3 regions of the Catenuloplanes atrovinosus genome follow, and region 1 is predicted to be linked to each of the others. Evidence: predicted binding sites of a transcription regulator. Region 1 holds the regulator's gene; each other region holds the start of a gene.

Region 1 (7,673 bases):
GCCTCCCACCAGCGGGCCACGTGCGGCTGGGCGAACCACGCGACGACCGTGTCCAGGTCGTCCACGGCCAGCGGGCGCACCGTGACGCCGGGCACGGCGGTCACCAGCGGCCGAGGCGGGCGGAGAGGACGGAGAGCGCGGCCACCCCGGCGGTGGAGGTTCTCAGGACCAGATCACCGAGGCGTACGGGACGCGCGCCGGCGTCGGCGAACGCGTCCAGCTCGGTGGGGGCGATGCCGCCCTCCGGGCCGACGACCAGGATGATCTCGCCGGCGGCCGGCAACGGGACGTGGCTGAGGCGGTCGGTGGCCTCCTCGTGCAGCACGAACGCGGCGGCCTCGCCGCGCAGCCGGTCCGCGACGCGCGCGGTGCTCAGCGCGCCGGGCGCGATCGTGGGCAGCCAGGGGCGGCGGGCCTGCTTGGCGGCCTCGCGCGCGGTGGCGGCCCACTTGTCGCGGGCCTTGGTGCCCCGGTCGCCCTTCCAGACGGTGACGGAACGGCCGGCGGACCACGGGATGATCTCGTCCACGCCGGTCTCGGTCATCGCCTGGACGGCCAGCTCGCCACGGTCGCCCTTGGGCAGGCCCTGCACCACGACCAGGCGCGGGTCCGGACTCTCGGCGTACCCGCGCGACACGATCTTGATCTTGAGGCTGCCCTTGCCGGACGCGAGCACGAGCGCGAGCGCGGTGCCGCCGCGACCGTCGGCGAGGATCAGCTCCTCGCCGGCGGTCAGGCGCTGCACGTTCGCCGCGTGGTGTCCCTCGGGGCCGTCCAGGGTCCACTCGTCGGCCGCGGGCAGCGACTCGACGAGGAAGAGTGGCGCCGACACCCGCTAGTGCCCGTTGAAGGCGTCGCGCATGCGGGAGAAGAAACCGCCCTGCTTGGACAGCTCGGCCACGTCCTCCCCGCGGGTCTTGGCGAAATCGCGGAGCATGCGCTCCTGGTCGGAGGTGAGCTTGGTGGGCGTTCGCACGTCGAGGTGCACGAACAGGTCGCCGCGGCCCTGGCCGCGCAGGCGCGGGACACCCTTGCCGCGGATTCGCATGGTGGCGCCCGGCTGGGTGCCGGCGCGGACGTCGATCTGCTCCTCGCTGTCCAGCGTCTTGATGGTCAGCCGGGTGCCGAGCGCGGCCGAGGTCATCGGCACGGTGACGCGGCAGTGCAGGTCGTCGCCGCGGCGCGAGTAGACGTCGTGCGGGCGCTCGTGGATCTCGACGTAGAGATCACCGGCGGTGCCGCCGCCCGGGCCGACCTCGCCCTGCTGGGCGAGGCGGATGCGCATGCCGTCCTCGACGCCGGCCGGGATCTTCACGGTCAGCGACCGGCGGGTGCGCACCCGGCCCTCGCCCGCGCAGGTCGGGCACGGGCTCGGGATGACGGTGCCGTGGCCCTGGCAGACCGTGCACGGCCGGGACGAGACGACCTGGCCGAGGAACGTGCGCTGCACGGACTGCACCTCGCCGCGGCCCTGGCAGGTCTCGCAGGTGGCCAGGTGGGTGCCGGCCGCGGTGCCGGCGCCGGAGCAGGTGGTGCAGATGACCGCGGTGTCGACCGTGATCGGCGCCTCGACGCCGAACGCGGTCTCCTGCAGGTCGAGCTCCAGCCGGAGGATCGCGTCCGCACCCGGGCGGGTGCGCGGGCGCGGGCCCCGGGTCGCGCCGGCCGCGGAGCCGAAGAACGCGTCCATGATGTCCTGGAACCCGACGAACGGGCCCGCACCGCCGGGGCCGCCCGGGGCGCCACCGCCGCCGGGGGCCAGCGGGTCACCGCCGAGGTCGACCATCTGACGCTTCTTGTCGTCCGAGAGCACCTCGTACGCCGCGTTGATGTCCTTGAACTTCTCGTGCGCCTCGGGATCCGGATTCACGTCCGGGTGGTATTGGCGGGCCAGCTTGCGATAGGCCCGCTTGATGTCGTCGTCGGTCGCGTCCCGGCTCACGCCGAGGATCCCGTAGTAGTCCCTGGCCACTGCGTTCGGTGTCCCCATGTCTGTCTGGATCAGGAATGCCGGCGGTTAGTTCTGCGCCAGCAGTTCACTCACGTAGCGTGCCACGGCTCGCACCGTCGCGATGTTGCCGGGGTAGTCCATCCGGGTCGGGCCGAGCACGCCCAACCCGCCCACGATCGTGCTGTGCGGCCCGTAGCCGGTGCTGACCACCGCCGCGGACCGCAGGTTGTCGACCTGGGTCTCGTCGCCGATCATCACCCGCGTGGTGGTCGGCTCGACCTCCCCGAACAGCTTGAGCAGGATCAGATCCTCCTCCAGCGCCTCGAGGATGGGCCGCAGCGAACCGTGGAAGTCCAGGATGCCACCCCGGGTCAGGTTCGCGGTGCCCGCCAGGACAACCCGCTCCTCGCGCCGCTCGACCAGCGTCTCCAGCAGTACGGACGAGAGCACGGCCATGGTCGGCCGCTGCTCCGGCCGGATCTCGTCGAGCAGCGTCTCCACCAGCGCCGGCGTGTCCACCAGGCGACTGCCGCAGAGCTTCTCGTTGATCCGGGTGCGCAGGTCGAGCACCACGTCGGTGTCGGTCGGCTCGGGCAGCTCCACCAGGCGCTGCTCGACCCGGCCGGTGTCGGCGATCATGACCAGCATGAGCCGGGTGGTGGAGACCTGGACCAGCTCCAGGTGACGCACCGACGACCGGGCCAGGCTGGGATATTGCACGACCGCGACCTGCCGCGTGAGCTGCGCCAGGAGCCGGACAGTGCGATGCACCACATCGTCGAGGTCGACGGCGCCGGCCAGGAACCGCTCGATGGCGCGGCGCTCGGCCGGGCTGAGCGGCTTGACCCGGGACAGCCGGTCCACGAACAGCCGGTAGCCGCGATCCGTGGGGACGCGGCCGGCGCTCGTGTGCGGCTGCCGGATGTAGCCCTCCTCCTCGAGCACCGCCATGTCGTTGCGCACGGTGGCCGGGGAGACGCCGAGATTGTGCCGCTCGACCAGGGCCTTGCTGCCGACCGGCTCCTGCGTCGCGACGTAGTCCTCGACTATCGCGCGCAGAACGGCGAGCTTGCGATCGTCCAATGGCATCGCCAACCTACCTTCCCGCCGGTCCCCCAGGATCCTCTCGCCGATGCTGCTGCACTGCTGGCACTCGACTGTAGCGAGTGCCAGTCTACGTCGCACGTGCGCGAGAAGCGATGATCACTTTGCTCTACATATGCGATATTTCTGATATCTGGTAGGCGCGCCGGAGGCGGGCGGTACCGGGTACTGGCCTGAGTTGATCGACCCCTCTACCGTGGCGGGCATGACCGAACCGCCTCGTCCGCCTGGTGAGGGCTACCCGGGTCACAACGACCCGACCGCTCCTATGCCGCCGTCGTACAGCACGCCACCGCCCCCGGACGGCGGTGGGTACCCGCCCCCCACGCCGCCGACCAGCGGGGCCGGGGCCTACCCACCACCGACCAGCGGAGCCGGGGCATACCCACCGCCCACCAGCGGAGCCGGGGCATACCCGCCCCCCACCAGCGGAGCAGGGGCATACCCGCCACCCACCAGTGGGGGTGGCGCCTACCCGCCGCCCACCAGCGGAGCTGGGGCGTATCCGCCGCCCACCAGCGGTGGTGGTGCCTACCCGCCGCCGGCCGGCGGTTACGGTCCCCCGCCCGGTGGCGGCACCCCGCCCGGCGGCTACGGCGCGCCGCCCGGTGCCGGCTACGGTCCGCAGTTCGGCCAGCCCGGCTACTCCGGCGCCAAGGCCAACTACGCGAACGACGACAAGACCTGGGTGATCCTCGCCCACATCGGCGGCGTGCTGTTCGGCTTCCTGGCCCCGCTGATCGTCATGCTGGTCAAGGGCAACGAGTCGCAGGTCGTCCGCGCGCACGCGGTCGAGGCGCTCAACTTCCAGATCACCTGGGGCATCGCGGCGCTCGTCTCGCTGGTGCTCACGGCCTGCTCGTTCGGTCTGCTGTTCTTCCTGCCCGGCATCGTGTGGCTGGTCGTGGTGATCTTCGGCATCATGGCGACCATCAAGGTCAACGACGGCGAGTGGTACACGTACCCGATGACCTGGCGTGTCGTGAAGTAGACAGGACGAGTTCCGTCCCGACCCCGTGCGCCGACCTCACCCGGCCGCGGGGTCTCTTCATGTCAGCAGGTCGCGGATCACGCCGTCGGCGAGCAGGCGGCCGTCGCGGGTGAGCACGATCCGGCCCGCGTCGTAGGCGTCCGGCTCCAGCAGGCCCCGGACCAGCGCGCCCTTGGCCCCGGCGCGACCGGCCTCGTCCAGCGCGGCGAGCGGCAGGCCCTCGGCGAGCCGGACCCGGAGCATCACGTCCTCCAGGTGCCGGTCGGCGTCGGTGAGCAGTTCCCGGGCCAGCGCGGGCGTCTCGCCGGCGGCCAGGCGCTTCGCGTACGCCGCGGGGTGCTTGACGTTCCACCAGCGCACGCCGCCCACGTGGCTGTGCGCGCCGGGGCCCAGGCCCCACCAGTCGCCGCCGGTCCAGTAGAGCAGGTTGTGCCGGCACCGGGCCTCGGGCGTGGCGGCCCAGTTGCTCACCTCGTACCAGTGCAGGCCCGCGGCGGTCAGCGCACGATCCGCGGCCAGGTAGCGGTCCGCGGCCACGTCGTCGTCCGGGTACGGCAGCTCGCCGCGGCGCATGCGGGCGGCCAGCCGGGTGCCGTCCTCGACGATCAGCGCGTACGCGCTCACGTGGTCCACCCCGGCGTCGATCACCGCGGCCAGCGAGCGGTCGAAGTCGTCCGCGGTCTCCCCCGGCGTGCCGTAGATCAGATCCAGGTTGACGTGCTCGAACCCGGCCTCCCGGGCCTCGATGGCGGCGGCCGGCGCACGGCCCGCGGAGTGCTGCCGTTCGAGGATTCGCAGCACGCCCGGCGCGGTCGACTGCATGCCCAGCGAGACGCGGGTGAAGCCGGCCGCGCGCAGGCGCCGAAGATACGACAGATCAACCGATTCCGGGTTGGCCTCCGTGGTCACCTCCGCGTCGGCCGCGAGCCCCCAGGTGTCGTCGATCGCCTCCAGGATGCGCGCGAGGTCGTCGGCCGGCAGCAGCGTCGGCGTCCCACCCCCCACGAACACCGTGTCCACCTTTTCCGGTTTTTTCGTCATAACGTGGGAGGCGAGACGCAGCTCGGCCAGCACGGTTTCCGCGTATTCGTCCCGGCTCGCCCCACCGCCCAGCTCGGTCGCGGTGTACGTGTTGAAGTCGCAGTACCCGCACCGGCTCGCGCAGAACGGCACGTGCACGTAGACGCCGAAGCCACGCCGGCCGGAGGCCTCGAGCGCGGCCGGGGGCAGCGCGCCGTCACGGGGTACGGCCTCGCCGTCGGGAAGTTCGCCTGGCACTCCACTAGTGTGCCCGCATGACGTCCGCGCTCCTGCGGGTGGCGGCCGGCACCGGGGTGGCGACCCTCACGCTGGACAGCCCGCACAACCGCAACGCCCTGTCCACCCCCCTGATCGCGGCGCTGTCCGAGGCGCTCGCCGCGGCCGTGGCCGACCCGGCGGTCCGGGTGATCGTGCTGTCCCACACCGGCCCGGTCTTCTGCGCCGGCGCCGACCTGAAGGAGACCGCGGCCGCGTTCGACGGCGACGGCACGCTGCCGGTGGTGCCGCTGGCCGACCTGCTGGCCTCGCTCTGGGAGTCACCGAAGCCGATCGTGGCGCGGGTCGGTGGCCCGGCGCGCGCGGGCGGCATCGGCCTGATCGCGGCCGCGGACATCGTGGTCTGCGCGGAGGAGGCGACGTTCGCGTTCAGCGAGGTCCGGCTGGGCGTGATCCCGGCGGTGATCTCCGTGCCGGTGCGCCGCCGGATCTCGGCCCGGGCCGCCGCCGAACTGTTCCTGACCGGTGACGTCTTCTCCGCGGCCCGCGCGGCGGAGATCGGGCTGGTCACCCGGGCGGTGCCGGCGGACGCGCTGGACGAGGCCGTGGAGGCGTACTGCGCGTCGCTGATCAAGGGCGCGCCGGCCGCGCTCGCCGGCGCCCGGCGACTGCTCCAGGACGTCACTGTGCGTGACGAACTGGCCCGGATGGCGGACGCCTCGGACCACTACTTCCGATCCGCGGAGGGCCGGGAGGGCATCCTGGCGTTTCGGGAGAAACGCGCGCCGACCTGGGTCCCCTGACCAACTCGTCCGGGCGGCGGCGGAGCGTCGGTAAGCTTGACGCCTCAGGACGTGGGGGTGACGATTGCGGATACGGGGAGTTGTGACCGTCTGCGCGGTTCTGGCTCTGGTCGCGGCGCTCGGCGCCCTTGCCGCCCGGCACGATTGGCGCGACACCCTCCCCGCGGTTCCGCTCGTGCTGGCCCACGCGTGCGTCGTCACGGCGGACGGCCAGGTCAACCTGGACGCGCATCAGATGGCCAACGCGGCCACCATCGCCGCGGTCGGCATCCGGCAGGAGATGCCGGAGTACGCGGTGGTCGTGGCGCTCGCCACCGCACTCCAGGAGTCGAAGCTGGAGAACCTCTCCGGGGGCGACCGCGACTCGGTCGGCCTCTTCCAGCAGCGGCCCAGCCAGGGCTGGGGCACGCCCGACGAGATCCTTGATCCGCGGTACGCGGCGGCCCGGTTCTACGGCGCGCTGCGCAAGGTCGAGGGCTGGGAGGACATGCGTGTCACCGACGCGGCCCAGCGGGTGCAGCGCAGCGCGTTCCCCGAGGCGTACCAGAAGTGGGCCGAGGAGTCCGAGGTGCTGGCCAAGGCGCTGTTCGGCAAGGCCACCGGCGCGGTCTCCTGCACGATCAGCGGCGAGCCGGAGGTCCGCGGCGCCGCGGCCGCGGCCGCGCTCGCCGACGGCCTCAGCGCGGACTGGGGCAAGCTGCGCGCCGCCACGGCGGACCGGGCCGGCCTCACGGTCGAGGTGCGGGACGACCGCGACGGCTGGCGGTACGCGCACTGGCTCGTCTCGCACGCCACCGACCACGGCGTCGAGCGCGTGCTCTTCGGCGGCCTGGAGTGGGACGCGAAGGACGGCGACTGGTCGCCCATCGCGGGCGTTCCGGCCGCGGGCACCGGCCGGGTCGTGGCCGAGGTCTTCGACTGAACCGGCGCTCATTACCCAGCCGCGCGCGCGGACAATCACCATTCACGTGAATAGTCGAATTCAGTCATGCGCCCTTCACATCACCTACAGGTAGTGGGATATGCGCATGAAAAAGCCCGGCCGCGTGACGCGGCCGGGCTCGGGACCCGAAGAGGTCAGTAGCGGCTGACGCTGCGGCGGCCGGCGAAGCCGGTGACCAGCGCCACACCGATGGCGGCCAGCACGACCTGGGTGACCAGCTCGCGCCAGTCGAAGCCGGCGGTGTCCGCGTAACCCATGGTCCGGGCGATCACGGTGCCGAGCAGGGCGGCCGCGACGCCGATGACCAGGGTCAGCCACAGCGGGATGTTCTGACGGCCGGGTACGACCAGACGGCCGAGCGCGCCGATGACCAGACCGACGATGAGAGCGGTGATGATGCCCATGAGGGTCATTTGAGTCGCCTCCTACTCCGGGGTTTTGCACGAATCCTCGTCGTGTGTGATCGATGGATTCCCGGAGTGCGCGGAAACCAAACCGCCTATCGCAATAACAATTTCCGGGCGTCCCCGAGAGCGCGGTCCATCGTCTCGAACGCCATCGCCGGCGGCGCGGCGATCGGGAACCAGGTCAGCTCCGACGCCTCGTCCCGGTCCAGCGTGATCG
Region 2 (7,673 bases), 850 kb from region 1:
CGCTGACGCACTTGACGAGCGTCGACTTGCCGGCGCCGTTGTCGCCGACGAGCGCGGTCACCTCACCGGGATGGACGGCGAGATTGACGTCGCGGAGGACCTGGACCGGGCCGAAGCCCTTGTCTATCCCGCGCAGTTCCAGCAGGGGTGTCGCGGACACGTTTCTCCTAGCGGCTTGAACTCCTCGCGCGCCGCCCGGAACGTGTCCCGGGCGGCGCGCGAGCCGGCTGGTGCCCTGAGCCGGTTACAAGGGGTCTAGCTGACTCCGGCCTCGGTGCACTTGGCCGCGTAGGCGCCGGTGCACAGCTCGGCCGCGGTCACGTACCCGTCCGCGACGACGTCCTTCACGTTGTCGAAGAAGATCGCCTTGGGCGTGAGCAGCACGGACGGTACCTCGCGGCCGGTCTCCGGATCGGTGACCCGGCCGGTCACGTCCTTCCGCTCGCTCTTGGACAGCGCGATGGCCAGATCCGCCGCCGCGTCCGCCTCCTGCTTGACCGCCTTGTAGACCGTCATGCACTGGTCGCCGACCAGGATGTTCTGCAACGCCTGTACATCCGCGTCCTGACCGGTGACCGGGACCTTCCCGTTCAGCCCGTTCCGCTTCAGCACGGTCACCACCGCGTTGCCGAGCCCGTCGTTCGCCGCCAGCACGCCGTCGATCTCGTTGTTGGCCTGCGTCAGCATCTGCTCGAAGATCGTGCCGGCCTGCGTATTGTTCCAGTCCGGCACCGCCTGCTCCGGCCCCTTGGCGTAGGTGCCGCCGTCGAAGAGCGGGTTCAGGATCGACTGGTAGCCCTCCCGGAACAGGGTGGCGTTGTTGTCGGTGGGCGAGCCGTGCAGCTGCGCGATCACCGGCTTGTTCGCGTTCAGATCGGTCAGGCACTTCTGCAGGCCCTCGCCCTGAAGCTTGCCGACCTGCACGTTGTCGAAGCTGACGTAATATTCGGCGCTGCCGCCCAGCGTCAGGCGGTCGTAGTCGATGGTCGCCACGCCCTGGCCCTTGGCCTTGTCCAGCACCGCCTTGCCGGTACCGGAGTCAAGGTTCACGATCATGAGCACGGTGACGCCGTTGATGATCATCTGGTCGGCGATGGTCTGGAACGCGGCCTTGTCGCCCTGCGCGTTCTGGATGTCGTACTCGACGCCCGCGGCCTTGAACGCCGCCTCCAGATACCTCCGGTCCGCGGTCTCCCAGCGGTTCGACGAGGCGCTGTCCGGAAGAATGACGCCGATCTTGGCGGGTCGTGCCTCTCCGCCGCCCGCATCCTCGCCACAGGCGACGAGCGTCCCGGCGGCGAGGCCGGCCACGGCCAGCGTGGTCAGGACTCTGCGCATTGTGCATGGTCCTTTCGGTGTGGTGGAACTCCCTGCGGTGTCGTCGGTTTGTTGTGCCCGGCAACGTATTTCGCCTGTGGCCCACGGCACAACCCCCACTTTTGTTTAGTGGCATAACAATTCCGCAACGCGCCCGACACGTCTCCGAAAATTCAAGATCCAAGGCCCTTCGCCGGTACGCGGTACGCCTCCCGCCGCCGGGAAGGATGCCCCCTTCATCCCACCGTCGCCCGCACCCTTGCCGGACGAACGAGCGGCTCCGCCGCGCGCCCGGGTATTGATCGTCTGGCGGGCGATCTCGCCGGGCGGGGCCAGGCCCGCTGTGGTGGGCGTGTGGGTTCGTGCCGTGCCGCGTGGTGGGCGTGGGTTCGTGCCGTGCCGCGTGTGGTGGGCGTGGGTTCGTGCCGTGCCGCGTGTGGTGGGCGTGGGTTCGTGCCGTGCCGCGTGTGGTGGGCGTGGGTTCGTGCCGTGCCGCGTGTGGTGGGCGTGGGTTCGTGCCGTGCCGCGTGTGGTGGGCGTGGGTTCGTGCCGTGCCGCGTGTGGTGGGCGTGGGTTCGTGCCGTGCCGCGTGTGGTGGGCGTGGGTTCGTGCCGTGCCGCGTGTGGTGGGCGTGGGTTCGTGCCGCGCGGCTTGCGATGGGGCTGTCGGTCGATGCGTCGGTCGTGCGAGGTGGCCGGCGAGGGGCCGCGGGCTGTTGGTGCGGATGGCTCTTGCACCGGTGTGCCGGTCGTTGGGACGGCCAGGCTGCCCTTCGAGCGCTTTAGAGGGAAATTTCGCCTTATCCACATGTTCGGCAAGCCGGCACGGTCGCAGGAATCTCGACTATCGCGCCCAGGGCTGGGCGGCCCAGGGCAATGTCCTCATGTGCAGTGCGTGGTTGTGCCCTTTCCCGCGAATTGAATCGATCGTCCCTGCCGGGTGGTGCCGGCACGCAATTGCCGCAGAAAAGGCGCCGCATATGGCGAGTCGGGGCGTGGCAGGCGGCATGCCCACATATCGAATGTGCTCGTGACCGTAGTGAAGCCGACGCCTTTGTGGCTGCGCCACACTGCCGCCGGCGCGCGTCGGCCTGCGCCACGGCGGTAGCACTTCACGGCGAACCACGACGGATGTGCCGGACAATGTCCTGCTCACGCGCTTCGGACTGGTCCAGGGAACGCGCCGGGCCTTCGACCGGAGACCGCCGGTCGGATGGCGTCTCGGGTGGGTACGGCGGATCTGCCGGGTCCGCCGACGGGACGGTGCCGCGCGATAGCCCTTCATGCCCGATAAGCGCTATCCAGGCACGCCGCTCACGGTGGAAGCCGCGGTGTATGCGTAGTCGACGCCACGAATTGATCAGGGAAGAAAGCGCGCTCGATCACGGAACCGGCTTGCGCGGGCCGAGCACCCCCACGCCGGGAGCGCGACGTATCGAAGCGGCGGTCAAGCCGTCGCGATGGGGGCGAAGATGGCGCCGGCGACGGAGGGGAAGGCGGCGGGAGGGATCTCGATCTGGAGGCCCCGCCGCCCGCCCGACACGAAGACCGTCTCCTGCGCCTCCGCGGACGCGTCGACCACGATCGGGAGGCGGGAGCGCTGGCCGAACGGGGAGATGCCGCCGGTCACGTAACCGGTGGCGCGTTCGGCGGCGGCGGGGTCCGCCATCGCGGCGCGTTTGCCGCCGAGGGCGGCGGCCAGGGCCTTCAGGTCGAGGGAGGCGGAGACCGGGACCACGCCGACGGCGAGTCGGCCGTCGACGGTCGCGACCAGCGTCTTGAACAGGCGGGTCGGTGGTACGCCGAGCGCGGCGGCGGCCGCCTCACCGTACGACGTGGCCTTGGGATCGACCTCGTACGTGTGCGCGGTGAAAGCCACCTTCTGCCGGGTGAGCAGCGTCGTCGCGGGGGTGCCGCCGGTCTTGTTCGCAGACTTGGCCACGAGGGACGACACTAGCCGGTCAGGTGATCCCCAGCCGGCGGCAGGCGGCGGCGTAGGCGTCGGTGCACAGCTCGCTGCGGGTGACGTAGCCGTCGTCGACCACGGCCTTGACGTTCTCCTCGAAGATCGCCTTCGGTGCCAGCAGGACGGAGGGGACCTCGCGGCCGCTCTGCGGGTCGGTGACCTTGCCGGTGACGTCCTGGCGTTCGCCCTTGGCCAGCGAGATCGCCAGCTGGGCGGCGGCGCTCGCCTCCTCCTTGATCGCCTTGTAGACGGTCATGCACTGGTCGCCGGCGAGGATGTTCTGCAGGCCCTGCACGTCAGCGTCCTGGCCGGTGACCGGCACCTTGCCGTTGAGGTTGTTCCTCTTGAGGACGGTGATGACCGCGTTGCCCATGCCGTCGTTCGCGGCGAGCACGCCGCTGATCGCCGGGTTCTGCGTCAGCATCTGCTCGAAGAGCGTGCCGGCCTGCGTGTTGTCCCAGTCCGGCACCGCCTGCTCCGGGCCCTTCACGTAGGTGCCCTTCGCGTAGAGCGGGTTCAGCACCGACTGGTAGCCCTCCTTGAACAGCGTGGCGTTGTTGTCGGTGGGGGAGCCGTGCAGCTCCGCGATCGTCGGCTTGGCGACCCTCTTCGCGGTCAGGCACTTCTGCAGCCCCTGCCCCTGCAGCTTGCCGACCTGCACGTTGTCGAAGCTGACGTAGTACTCCGCGCCGCCGCCGAGCGTGAGCCGGTCGTAGTCGATCGTGGCCACGCCCCGGCTCTTCGCCTTGTCCAGCACGGCCTTGCCGGTGTCCGAGTCCAGGTTCGCGATCATCAGTACCGTGGCGCCGTTGGTGATCTGCTGGTCGGCGATCGACTGGAACGCGGCCTTGTCGCCCTGTGCGTTCTGGATGTCGTACGGGATGCCGGCCTTCTCGAACGCGCTCTCCAGGAACCGGCGGTCCGCCGTCTCCCAGCGGTCGGACGAGGTGCTGTCCGGCAGGATCACGCCGATCTTGGGGACCGGCGCCTCGCCCGCGTCATCACCTCCGCAGGCCGTGAGCAGGCCGGCCGCGACGACGGTGGCGGTGAGCGTGGCGATACCGCGGCGCATACGAGGCCCTTTCAGCTGCGGAGGATCAGATTCCACTATGCCGGGCCGGAGCCCCTTATCGGGGCAGATCAGGACAGATTGACCGACGGTACGGGTCGGCAGAGCAGCGTCACAGGTGCTCCGGCGGCCCGGGTGAGCACCAGAGACAGCTCCTCGGGCCCGCTCAGCCGCAGGTCACGGCGCAGTTGTGCGACGTCGAGCGCGGAGCCGCGCTTCAGGATCTCCACCCGCCCCACGGCGCGGCGCCGCAGCTCCGCGCGCAGCCGCTTCAGCGAGAACGGCATGACGTCCAGCACCTCCAGGCACCGGCCGAACCGGGTCGGCGTCGCCGTGTCCGCGTACACGTACGCGATCAGCGGGTCCGCGAGCACGCCGCCGACCCGCTCCGCGAACGCGGCCACCAGGTGCGCGCGGACGACCGCGCCGTCCGGGTCGTACACGTACCGCCGAATCTCGCCGACCTCGGCGGGCACGTCCGCGGCGCCGGTGAGCTCGCCGCCGTCCGGCAGCACCGTGGCGCGGCGCGGCACCCCGGCCAGCGGGCCGCACCAGAACGCGGCCTCCACCACGTCGCCGCCCACGCTCACCCACTCCGCCTCCGCGCCCTCCGGGATCAGCGCGTGGTCGATGCCGGGGGAGAGCTTCAGCACGGTACGCGGCACGCGCGCGGCGAGCCCGGCCACGAAGTCCCACGGCGGCGAGAACGACGCCGGGTCGAAGACGCGCCGCCCGGTCCGCGAGGCGCGCCGCGCCGGGTCGCAGAAGACCGCGTCCACCGCGCTCACGTCCGCCTCGGTGGCGTCGCCGGTGGTGATCGAGATCCGGTCGGCCAGCCCCAGGGCGTGCGCGTTCGCCTCGGCCAGCCGCGCCGTGTGCGGGTCGGCCTCCACGGCGTACACGCTGATGCCCTGCCGTGCCGCGGCGATCGCGTCCGCGCCGAGTCCGCAACCCAGATCGGCGAGCGCGCGAACGCCGGCGGCGTGCAGCCGGGCGGCCCGGCGCGCCGCCACAGGTGCGCGCGTGGCCTGCTCCAGCCCGGCCCGGGTGAAGAACATGACGGCCGCGTCCGCGCCGAACTTCGCGGTCGCCCGGCGGCGCAGCTCGGCCTGGGTCAGCGCGGCGGCGGCCAGGTCCGGCGCGATCCCGGCCCGGCGCAGCGCGGCCGCCGCGGCGAGCGCGTCCCCGTCACCGGCCGCCTCGGCCGCGGCCAGCGCGGCCTCTCCCTCGGGCGTACGCAGCTGCTCCCACTCCACGTTCCTCATCCTCCGGGCGGCGGTGATCGCCGCGGCGCGCGGGGTGTTGGCACTCTCCTTGACGGAGTGCTAGCCCCCGGAATAACCTTCCGTTAGCACTCGCCATGGGTGGGTGCCAGCCTTCCGGGCCCGTTCCCGGGAGCACCCTGAGCCTTCCGGACCCGTTCCGGGAGCAACGCCTGGCGGTCCGGCACCCGCGACGACGGCCCGCCCGGTGGCATGAGGCAGATTGACGCCGTCCCGCGCGCGTTCCCGCGTGCGTGGCCGGTAACGACACCAGTACCCCAGGAGGGTATGCCCGTGACTACCGCGACCCAGGTTGCGATCAAGCCGCTCGAGGACCGCATCCTCGTCCAGGCGAACGAGGCCGAGACCACCACGGCGTCGGGCATCGTGATCCCCGACACCGCCAAGGAGAAGCCGCAGGAGGGGACCGTCGTCGCCGTCGGCCCCGGCCGCGTCGACGACAAGGGCAACCGCATCCCGGTTGACGTGAAGGTCGGCGACACCGTCATCTACTCGAAGTACGGCGGCACCGAGGTCAAGTACGCCGGCGCCGAGTACCTCGTGCTCTCCGCGCGTGACGTCCTCGCCGTCATCGAGAAGTGACTTACTAAGTAATTCCTGCGGTCAGCCCCGGAACCCGTTTCGCGGGGGCCGGGGCTGTCTGCGCCCATAGGCGGTTCTCCAGCGGTATCGCGCCCGACGGCGTGACCGCAGTTTCCAAGTCCGTGAAGGGACAACAATGGCGAAGATCCTGAGCTTCTCGGATGACGCCCGCCACCTGCTCGAGCACGGCGTCAACGCGCTCGCGGACACCGTAAAGGTCACCCTCGGGCCGCGCGGCCGCAACGTCGTGCTGGACAAGAAGTTCGGCGCTCCGACGATCACCAACGACGGCGTCACCATCGCCAAGGAGATCGAGCTCACCAACCCGTACGAGAACCTCGGCGCGCAGCTCGTCAAGGAGGTGGCGACCAAGACCAACGACGTCGCCGGCGACGGGACCACCACCGCGACCGTGCTGGCCCAGGCGCTGGTCCGCGAGGGCATCCGCAACCTGACGGCCGGCGCCAACCCGGCCGGCATCAAGCGCGGGCTGGACGCGGGCGTCGAGGCCGTGTCGAACGCGCTGATCGAGAAGGCCGTCGAGGTCGCGGACCACAAGGCGATCGCGCACGTCGCGACCGTCTCCGCGCAGGACGCCACGATCGGCGAGTTGATCGCCGAGGCGATGGACCGGGTCGGCCGCGACGGCGTCATCACCGTCGAGGAGGGCTCCACGCTCGCCACCGAGCTGGACATCACCGAGGGCCTGCAGTTCGACAAGGGCTTCATCTCGCCGAACTTCGTGACCGACGCCGAGGCGCAGGAGGTGGTGCTGGAGGACCCGTACATCCTGATCACCACCTCGAAGATCTCCACGGTCGAGGAGATCCTGCCGCTCCTGGAGAAGGTGCTGCAGGACAGCAAGCCGCTGCTGATCATCGCGGAGGACGTCGAGGGCCAGGCGCTCGCGACGCTGGTGGTCAACGCGATCCGCAAGACCTTCAAGGTCGCCGCGGTGAAGGCGCCGGGCTTCGGCGACCGCCGCAAGGCCATGCTGCAGGACATCGCGATCTCCACCGGCGCGGAGCTCATCGCCCCCGAGCTCGGCTACAAGCTGGACCAGACGACGATCTCCCAGCTGGGCACCGCCCGCCGCGTGGTCGTCGACAAGGAGAACACCACGATCGTCGACGGTGGCGGCAACTCCGCCGAGGTCGCCGACCGGGTCGCCCAGATCAAGAAGGAGATCGAGGCGACCGACTCCGACTGGGACCGGGAGAAGCTCTCCGAGCGTCTCGCGAAGCTCGGCAGCGGCATCGCCGTCATCAAGGCCGGCGGCGCGACCGAGGTTGAGATGAAGGAGCGCAAGCACCGCATCGAGGACGCGATCGCCGCCACCAAGGCCGCGGTCGAGGAGGGCACCGTCCCGGGCGGCGGCGCCGCGCTGGTCCAGGTCGCCTCCGTGCTCGACGGCGACCTCGGCAAGACCGGCGACGAGGCCACCGGTGTCCGGATTC
Region 3 (7,673 bases), 2.0 Mb from region 1:
GGATCGTCGCCGGCCTGCGGCGTGGCCCAGCCGCCGCCTGACCGCACGTCGCGGAAGCCCACATGCAGCACCGGTATCCGGACTTCCGCGCCGCACACCCGGACGACAGCTGGACCTCGCCTCGGCTCGGCGAGATCCGCCGAACCCGCCCTAGGGTGCGCCCTGGTCGGCGCGTGTCCGGCGCAGCCGCGTGGCCCACGGGCGCAGCGGGTTCTCCCGGTACCGGCCGGCGGCCAGGCCGGCGCGCCGCTCGAACCAGTTCCGCGAGCCGTACGACTTGGTCAGCAGGTACGACCAGCCGCAGGCCAGCCAGTAGGCGGGGAAGAACAGCGGGCCCAGCCCGGCGTACTGGGCGACGTGCCGCGTCTCGTGCGCGAGCAGCTCGGCCTGGTCCGGGTGCAGCATCCACTCGGCCGGCCGCCGGGTGAGGATCACGGAGCCGACCGTGAACGTGCGGCGCAGCGCCGGGCGGCGGCACTCGCCCGCGATCAGCACGCCGCCCGGCCCGCGACGGAGCCGGGCGCGGGCGGCCGTGGCGATCAGCAGCCCGATCGGCGTCGTGCCGTTTATGGCGGTCAGTGCCGTCCGACCCACGTGCCGCGCCCGCATGTCCTCACTCTCCGTAATTGATACGTATCTGTGTGGAGTTTTGTGTCCGCCGTGCCATTCCGCTCAGGCCCGCCGTCGCATTTGGAGTTCGGTCAGACCGGGCAGCGTCGGATGTGGTACCCGGATGCCGGTGTCGCGGAAACCGAGTCGTTCGTACGCCCGGACCGCGCGGTCGTTGCCGGTCACCACCTCCAGCATCAGCTCCGGCCGCCGCTCGTCCCGCGACCATCGCGCCACCGCCTCGATCAGCTCTCCGACCAGCCCCGTTCCGCGCAGCCGCGGCGTCACGTAGACCGCGAATATCACGGTCACCCGGCGGTCCGAGGCCAGCACGATCCCGCCCGCATGCCCCACGAACCGTCCATCCTCGACGGCCACGAACTGGACGGCCAGACCCGATCGGATGTTGTGCGCGATCTGTGCGCGGAAATCCTCGTGCGGCCGTGCCGCGGCATCCGCCACCGTTTCCAGAAATGCGAGCGGAGAATCGGCGAGCATTTCCAGTCGCAGCGCCCGCATTCGCGCGGCGTCGGGGACCCGAACGCGCGCGATCGTGACGGGGGCGGGGTGGCGTACCGGGGCAATGGTGCTGGTCATGTTGCTCTGCCTACCCGGAAGCGGGGGATCGGGCAACCGGTATCGACGAGAAGGAACCGTCCGGGATCGTTCCTTGGCGGGCCGGGCAACGATCACCATCAGTAGCCGCGGGCGGAAGCGCTGCGTCCACGGTGTCCGTTTTAGGGTAGTGCACGGTTGGTGTTGCTCGTGTAGCGTGCGGTTCGGCCGCAGTGTTTCGAGGACCCAGACGGACCCGGATCAGGCGGCCCCGGATGAGCAGTTGCTTAAGCCGGGGGGTTGGCGCAACCAGCACCATTGAAGTGAGGAAGTGCACCGTGGCACAGGGCACCGTCAAGTGGTTCAACAGCGAAAAGGGCTACGGTTTCATCGCGGTTGACGGGGGGCAGGACGTCTTCGTCCACTTCTCCGCGATCGAGATGGACGGCTACAAGGCGTTGGACGACGGGCAGCGCGTGGAGTTCGAGATCGCGCAGGGTCAGAAGGGACCGCAGGCGGAGAAGGTGCGGGTCATCGCCTGATTCGCCGGTGGCGGCCCGGACCGGGCCGACCTCTCCATCTCCCATTCGGGGCGTCGCTCCTCACTCGTTGAGGCGGCGCCCTGCTCACGTGTGGGCACGGTTGCACCCCACCCCGGCATGTTGATGAGCTTCAAACTCTTATTCGGCTTCGTAATGCGAGCATGAGCCGCTAGCTGTATCAGACAGCTTTTCCTGAGGAGCGCCACCGGTGGGTTACCCGCCTATCGAGCAACCTTATTACTATCAGCCTCAGTACGACGTGAACGATCCGCTCGTCACCCCGCCCGGCGCCGGAGTCAGCGGCTGGGTCTCGCGGATCAGCGACACGTTCAAACGCAGCTGGCGAAGCGTCTTTTCGATCATCTTTGTCACCCAGTTCCTGCCGGGCATCGGGATTGCGCTGGTCGCCGTCGGGATTATCGTCGCGGTGCTGATCTCCAACCCGGATCTGCCGGACCGGCTGATCGGTCCGGACCCGTTCGGCGACTCGCCGCCGCCCCCGCGCGTGACGATCGCGGTCGGCGCCGCGCTCGTGGCCGGCGGCGTCGCCCTCCTCCTCGTCAGCCTGTGGGTCCAGGTGGTCGGCATCGCCGCGAGCACCTGGGCGATCGTCCGCGAGGCCGCCACCGGGCAGCCGGCCGGGCTGGGTGCGGCGCTGCGGTACGGCGTCCGGCGCGGCTTCGGTCTCGTCGGCTGGTCGCTGCTCGGCGGCCTGCTGTTCGTGCTCGGCATCGTGGCCTGCGTCCTGCCCGGCATCTACGTCGCCTTCGGCCTGGCCATGCTCGCGCCGGTCGTGATCTTCCAGCGGCAGGGGCTCGGCGCGTCGTTCGGCGCGCTGCACCGCAACGCGCTGACGATCATCGTGCGCGTGATCATCGTCTACGGCGTGGTGCAGTTCGCCAGCGGCATCGTCAGCACGCTGTTCCAGATCCCGATGGCGGTGCTCACCGACCCGGCCACGATCCTCGCGTTCGCCGCCGGCGGCGGCGTGGTGCTGGCCCTGGTGATGTTGCCCCTGCAGGCGATCCAGATCATCGGCACCCTGCTCACCTACGCGGAGCAGCGGGCGGCGTCCGCGCCGCTGACCACCGCGCAACTGGCGGACGAACTCGGCTGAACGGGTCCTCCGCGCGGTCGCGGGACCACGCATCGTGCTTGCACTCGCATGGGCAGAGTGCTAAAAAAGGTTCTGGCACTCGCTGATGGTGAGTGCCAACAGGTCGGGACGGTGGGGTCACGTCCGAGCGGGTCGTCAGGAGGCGGCTCACGAGGGCGGGGCCGGTCGTCGCGGGCTTATCCGGCCCGGCCGACGGAGGCGTCCATGTGACGTCGTTCGATGGTGCGTCAGCAGGCGGCAGCCGGCGGGAAAAGTCCGGGTGCCGTGAGCGTCCAGGAGGACATCGCCGTATGGCCAAGATTATCTCGTTCGACGAGGAGGCGCGCCGCGGTCTTGAGCGGGGCATGAACACCCTCGCCGACGCCGTCAAGGTGACGCTGGGCCCGAAGGGCCGCAACGTGGTGCTCGAGAAGAAGTGGGGTGCCCCCACCATCACCAACGATGGTGTGAGCATCGCCAAGGAGATCGAGCTCGAGGACCCCTACGAGAAGATCGGCGCTGAGCTGGTCAAGGAGGTCGCCAAGAAGACCGACGACGTGGCCGGTGACGGCACGACGACGGCGACCGTCCTCGCCCAGGCGCTGGTTCGCGAGGGCCTGCGCAACGTCGCCGCCGGTGCCAACCCGATGGCCCTCAAGCGGGGCATCGAGGCCGCGGTCGCGAGCGTCTCCGAGGGCCTGAGCCAGCTGGCGAAGGACGTCGAGACCAAGGAGCAGATCGCCTCCACCGCCTCCATCTCCGCCGGTGACAGCACCGTCGGCGAGATCATCGCCGAGGCGATGGACAAGGTCGGCAAGGAAGGCGTCATCACCGTCGAGGAGAGCAACACCTTCGGCCTGGAGCTCGAGCTCACCGAGGGCATGCGCTTCGACAAGGGCTACATCTCGCCCTACTTCTGGACCGACGCGGAGCGGATGGAGGCCGTCCTCGACGACCCGTACATCCTCATCGCGAACAGCAAGATCTCTTCGGTCAAGGACCTGCTCCCGATCCTGGAGAAGGTCATGCAGTCGGGCAAGCCGCTGCTGATCATCGCCGAGGACGTCGAGGGCGAGGCCCTGGCCACCCTGATCGTCAACAAGGTGCGCGGCACCTTCAAGTCCGTCGCCGTCAAGGCCCCGGGCTTCGGCGACCGCCGCAAGGCGATGCTGACCGACATCGCGATCCTCACCGGCGGCCAGACCGTCTCCGAGGAGCTGGGCCTCAAGCTGGAGGGTGTCGGCCTCGACATGCTCGGCCGTGCCCGCAAGGTGCAGGTCACCAAGGACGAGACCACGATCGTCGACGGTGCCGGTGACGCCGACCAGATCAACGGCCGGGTCGCCCAGATCCGCGCCGAGATCGAGAAGTCGGACTCCGACTACGACCGCGAGAAGCTGCAGGAGCGTCTGGCCAAGCTGGCCGGCGGTGTTGCGGTGATCAAGGTCGGCGCGGCCACCGAGGTCGAGCTCAAGGAGCGCAAGCACCGCATCGAGGACGCCGTTCGCAACGCGAAGGCGGCCGTCGAGGAGGGCATCGTGCCCGGTGGTGGCGTCGCCCTGGTGCAGGCCGGCAAGACCGCGTTCGACAAGCTGGACCTCGTCGGTGACGAGGCGACCGGTGCGCAGATCGTCAAGGTCGCGCTGGACGCCCCGCTGCGCCAGATCGCCGTGAACGCCGGCCTCGAGGGCGGCGTCGTGGTGGAGAAGGTGCGCAACCTGGAGGCCGGTCACGGCCTCAACGCCGCCTCCGGTGAGTACGTCGACCTGCTCAAGGCCGGCATCATCGACCCGGCGAAGGTGACCCGGTCGGCGCTGCAGAACGCGGCCTCGATCGCGGCGCTGTTCCTCACCACGGAGGCCGTGGTGGCGGACAAGCCGGAGAAGACCCCGGCCCCGGCCGGTGCCCCCGACGCGGGCGGCATGGACTTCTGAGTCCGAGCTTCACCGAACGGGCGGGTCGCGCGAGCGGCCCGCCCGTTTCCGTTCCACCGGCGACTCCACGAGCGTCGATCTTGCGGAAAATGTCCGTTTCGCGTGAAAGTCTGGGATTTCGGGGCTGCATCCGCGTCCTCCGCGGGTGGCCCGGCCAAGCCGAAACCCGCAAAGGACCGACATGCGCAACGAAGGCACGGAACCCACCGCCGAAGGCCCGGAGCCGGACGACGGCAGCACCTACACCTCCGCGGTGGCGCACCGGCCCCGGCGGCCGAAGCAGCAGCTGATCGCGGGCGCCGCGGGCGTGCTCGCCGTCCTCGGCGTCGGCGGCGTCATCCTCGCCACCCAGGGCCGGAACGAACCCGTCGCCATCTCCACCGCGGACCCCGCGCCGCCGCCGGGCGTGGCCACCGTCGTCCCGTCGGTGCCGCTCATCCCGACGGCCTCCGGCCTGCCGGTCCCGCCCTCCGCGACCGCCGGCGCCGCCCCCTCCGCGCCGGCCCCCGCCCCGGTGTCGCCGCGGCCCGGCGCCGCGGCCCCGACGGCGGCGACGAGGGCGGTCCCGGCACCGGCGGCCACCGCGCGGTCGGAGCGGAACGAGCAGCCCGGCGCGGCCGCGCTGCCGCAACCGTCCAAGACTCTGCGCGCGCAGCCGCAGAGCACCGCGGTCAAGGACTCGGAGGTGCAGGTGGTCCAGACGGCCTCCCCGGACGACAAGGAACGGCTGAAGGTGGCGTCCGCGCGGGCGGATCTGACCGGGTACCGCGAGCTGTCCTGGGTGACCGAGGAGAACGAGCGGATCGGCGACGTGCGGTGCACCAACAGGATCCGGCTCAGCCCGGACCTGCCGGCTCAGCCGCGGTCCACGCTGCTGATCTGCTGGCGGGTCAGCGCCACCAGGAGCGTCTACACGGTCGCGGTGAACGTGGACGGCAAGCCGTCCCGGGTCCGGAGCATCGAGGCGCTGGAGGCGGCCTGGCGCAAGCTCGGCTGACACACGCGACGGCGCCCGGGGCGTGAGCCCCGGGCGCCGCCTCAGTGCGGTACGGCTACCTGCCGGATCAGTACGGCGAGACCGTGAACGTCGAGCCGCTGGTGATCAGCGACTGCGTGACGTCGGCCACGGCGGTGGCGTCACCGACCACGCCGCTGCTGACCACGGTCACCGTGTAGGTGCCGTTCGGCACCGGGTTGCCGGTCGGGGTCGGCGGGTCGGTGTTGGTCACGCTGTTGGTGAGATCCAGCGTGCAGAGCAGCTCCAGGTCACTGATCACCAGGACGCTGGTGCACTCCTGGATCTGGCCGACCGTCTTGATGCCGCTGCCGCCGGTCGTCTCCAGCGGGTTGTAGGCGGTCGCCGTGCCGGAGCCGCCGCGCACCAGGTAGACGTGCGCGCTCGCCGCGTTGCCGGTGCCGAACGGCGCCAGATCCTCGAAACCGGCGCCGAGCACGTCCAGCGTCACGGTGGTGTTGGACGGCGCCGTGTTGGGCGTGACGGTGATGCCGAACGAGTAGTCGTAGGCCGAGGACAGCGACTTCGTACCGGCGTCGGTCTTGACGGTCAGCGCGAGATTGTTGCCGGCCGCGCGCGGCGTGGTCGTACCGGTGAAGCTGGTGCCGTTGGCCGCGACGACGATGTCCTCCAACTCGGCCCCGCCGATGGAGGCGGTGAGGCCGGCGGTGAAGCCGCTGCCCTGCACCGTGACCGTGTTGCCACCCTGCGCCGGGCCGCTACCCGGCGAGATGGAGCTGACGGTCAGCGTCGCGCCGACCCGGTAGACACTCGTGCCGACCAGCGTGTCGGAGGCGGTGTTACCCGTGTAGATGCACACGTTCCACGCGCTGGTGGTGCCGTCCGCGGGCGTGTAGACCACGGTGTTCGGCACCGTGAGCGCCGCCTTGGTGTTCGAGATCCGGATGACGTTCGTCGCGGCGAGGACCGTACCGCTGGTGGCGTAGGTCGACGGGCAGGCGCTCTTGGTGAGCGTCGCCGCCGGCGTGGTCACGCCGAGCAGGAAGTTGGCGGTCGTGGACGAGGTCGCCGTGATCGTGGTGGCCGTGGCGGTGGACCCGGACTCCGGGCTCAGCGTGACGGTCGGCAGCGTCGGCGTGTAGGCCGCGTTACCGGCCGCGATCTGCCCGCTGCCGGCGGTGTTGCCACCGTAGATGCAGACGTTGTAGGTGCCCGGTGCCAGCACGCCGGTCGGCACCGTGATGGTCACCGTGTCGTTGTTCGACGAGGTCGTCGCGACCGTGCCGGCGCCGGGCGAGCCGTAGGTGGTGGGGCACGAGGGAGCGGACGAGAAGACCACGGCCGGGGTGATGCCGGTGAAGGCGCCGGCCAGCGTGGCGGTGATCTGGTTGCCGCCCGCGTTCTTGCCCGTGGTGCTGCTCAGGATGGCCTGCGGGAACGACGGCTGGTACGTCGCGCTACCCACGCCGAGCAGCACGCTCGTCGCGGTGGAGCCGTTGTAGAGGCACACCCGGTACGGTCCGCCGGACGCCGTCGCGCCGGCCGGGATCGTGACGGAGGCCTGGTCGGCCGAGTTCCGCGTGGCGGTGGCCGCGAAGCTGGTGTTGCCGGTGGTGTACGTCGCGGGGCAGGACGCGCCGCTGGTCAGCGTCGCGCCGACGGTGGTGGCGGTGCCGATGATGCCGGTCGCCCCGATGGTGATCTGGTTGCCGCCGGCGGACGGGCCGGTGGTGGCCGACAGCGTGCCCGGCAGGTAGCTGCGGAAGGCCGTGGTGGCGGTCGACGCGTTGCCGATCAGCGGAGAGCCGACGGCCACGGTGCCGCTGGTGACGCCGTAGATGCACACCCGGAACGTGTTGGGCGCGGTGCCCAGGTTCGGCGTGACGAAGGAGACCGCGTCGTCGGAGATCCTGGTGATGCTGAGGCCGGCCAGGTTGGTGGCGGACGTCGCCACGTTGGTG

What was found. Region 1 encodes HrcA, which represses chaperone genes, less so after heat shock. Its sites were predicted from a motif close to GGTTNGCACNCTCNNNNNGAGNGTGCNAACC; they were not measured.
Region 2: the regulator HrcA is predicted to act here: its motif matches at 5,652-5,682, upstream of groES (co-chaperone GroES).
Region 3: the regulator HrcA is predicted to act here: its motif matches at 2,859-2,889, upstream of groL (chaperonin GroEL).

What each region holds. Positions count from the first base shown of each region.
Region 1 covers NZ_JAVDYB010000001.1:6,063,816-6,071,488, forward strand. Annotated here, with positions in the region: gene J2S41_RS26825 (GNAT family N-acetyltransferase) at 1-95, opposite strand, end outside; gene J2S41_RS26830 (16S rRNA (uracil(1498)-N(3))-methyltransferase) at 101-832, opposite strand; gene dnaJ (molecular chaperone DnaJ) at 836-1,972, opposite strand; gene hrcA (heat-inducible transcriptional repressor HrcA) at 2,018-3,040, opposite strand; gene J2S41_RS26845 (DUF4870 domain-containing protein) at 3,261-4,046, shown strand; gene hemW (radical SAM family heme chaperone HemW) at 4,104-5,324, opposite strand; gene J2S41_RS26855 (enoyl-CoA hydratase-related protein) at 5,342-6,106, shown strand; gene J2S41_RS26860 (hypothetical protein) at 6,171-7,028, shown strand; gene J2S41_RS26865 (GlsB/YeaQ/YmgE family stress response membrane protein) at 7,184-7,462, opposite strand; gene J2S41_RS26870 (NUDIX domain-containing protein) at 7,549-7,673, opposite strand, start outside.
Region 2 covers NZ_JAVDYB010000001.1:6,911,395-6,919,067, reverse strand. Annotated here, with positions in the region: gene J2S41_RS30775 (ATP-binding cassette domain-containing protein) at 1-160, opposite strand, end outside; gene J2S41_RS30770 (sugar ABC transporter substrate-binding protein) at 256-1,338, opposite strand; gene ybaK (Cys-tRNA(Pro) deacylase) at 2,764-3,258, opposite strand; gene J2S41_RS30760 (sugar ABC transporter substrate-binding protein) at 3,278-4,354, opposite strand; gene J2S41_RS30755 (class I SAM-dependent methyltransferase) at 4,423-5,616, opposite strand; gene groES (co-chaperone GroES) at 5,908-6,216, shown strand; gene groL (chaperonin GroEL) at 6,353-7,673, shown strand, end outside.
Region 3 covers NZ_JAVDYB010000001.1:8,034,661-8,042,333, forward strand. Annotated here, with positions in the region: gene J2S41_RS35805 (hypothetical protein) at 151-609, opposite strand; gene J2S41_RS35810 (GNAT family N-acetyltransferase) at 673-1,206, opposite strand; gene J2S41_RS35815 (cold-shock protein) at 1,503-1,706, shown strand; gene J2S41_RS35820 (hypothetical protein) at 1,966-2,823, shown strand; gene groL (chaperonin GroEL) at 3,114-4,736, shown strand; gene J2S41_RS35830 (hypothetical protein) at 4,918-5,733, shown strand; gene J2S41_RS35835 (beta strand repeat-containing protein) at 5,801-7,673, opposite strand, start outside.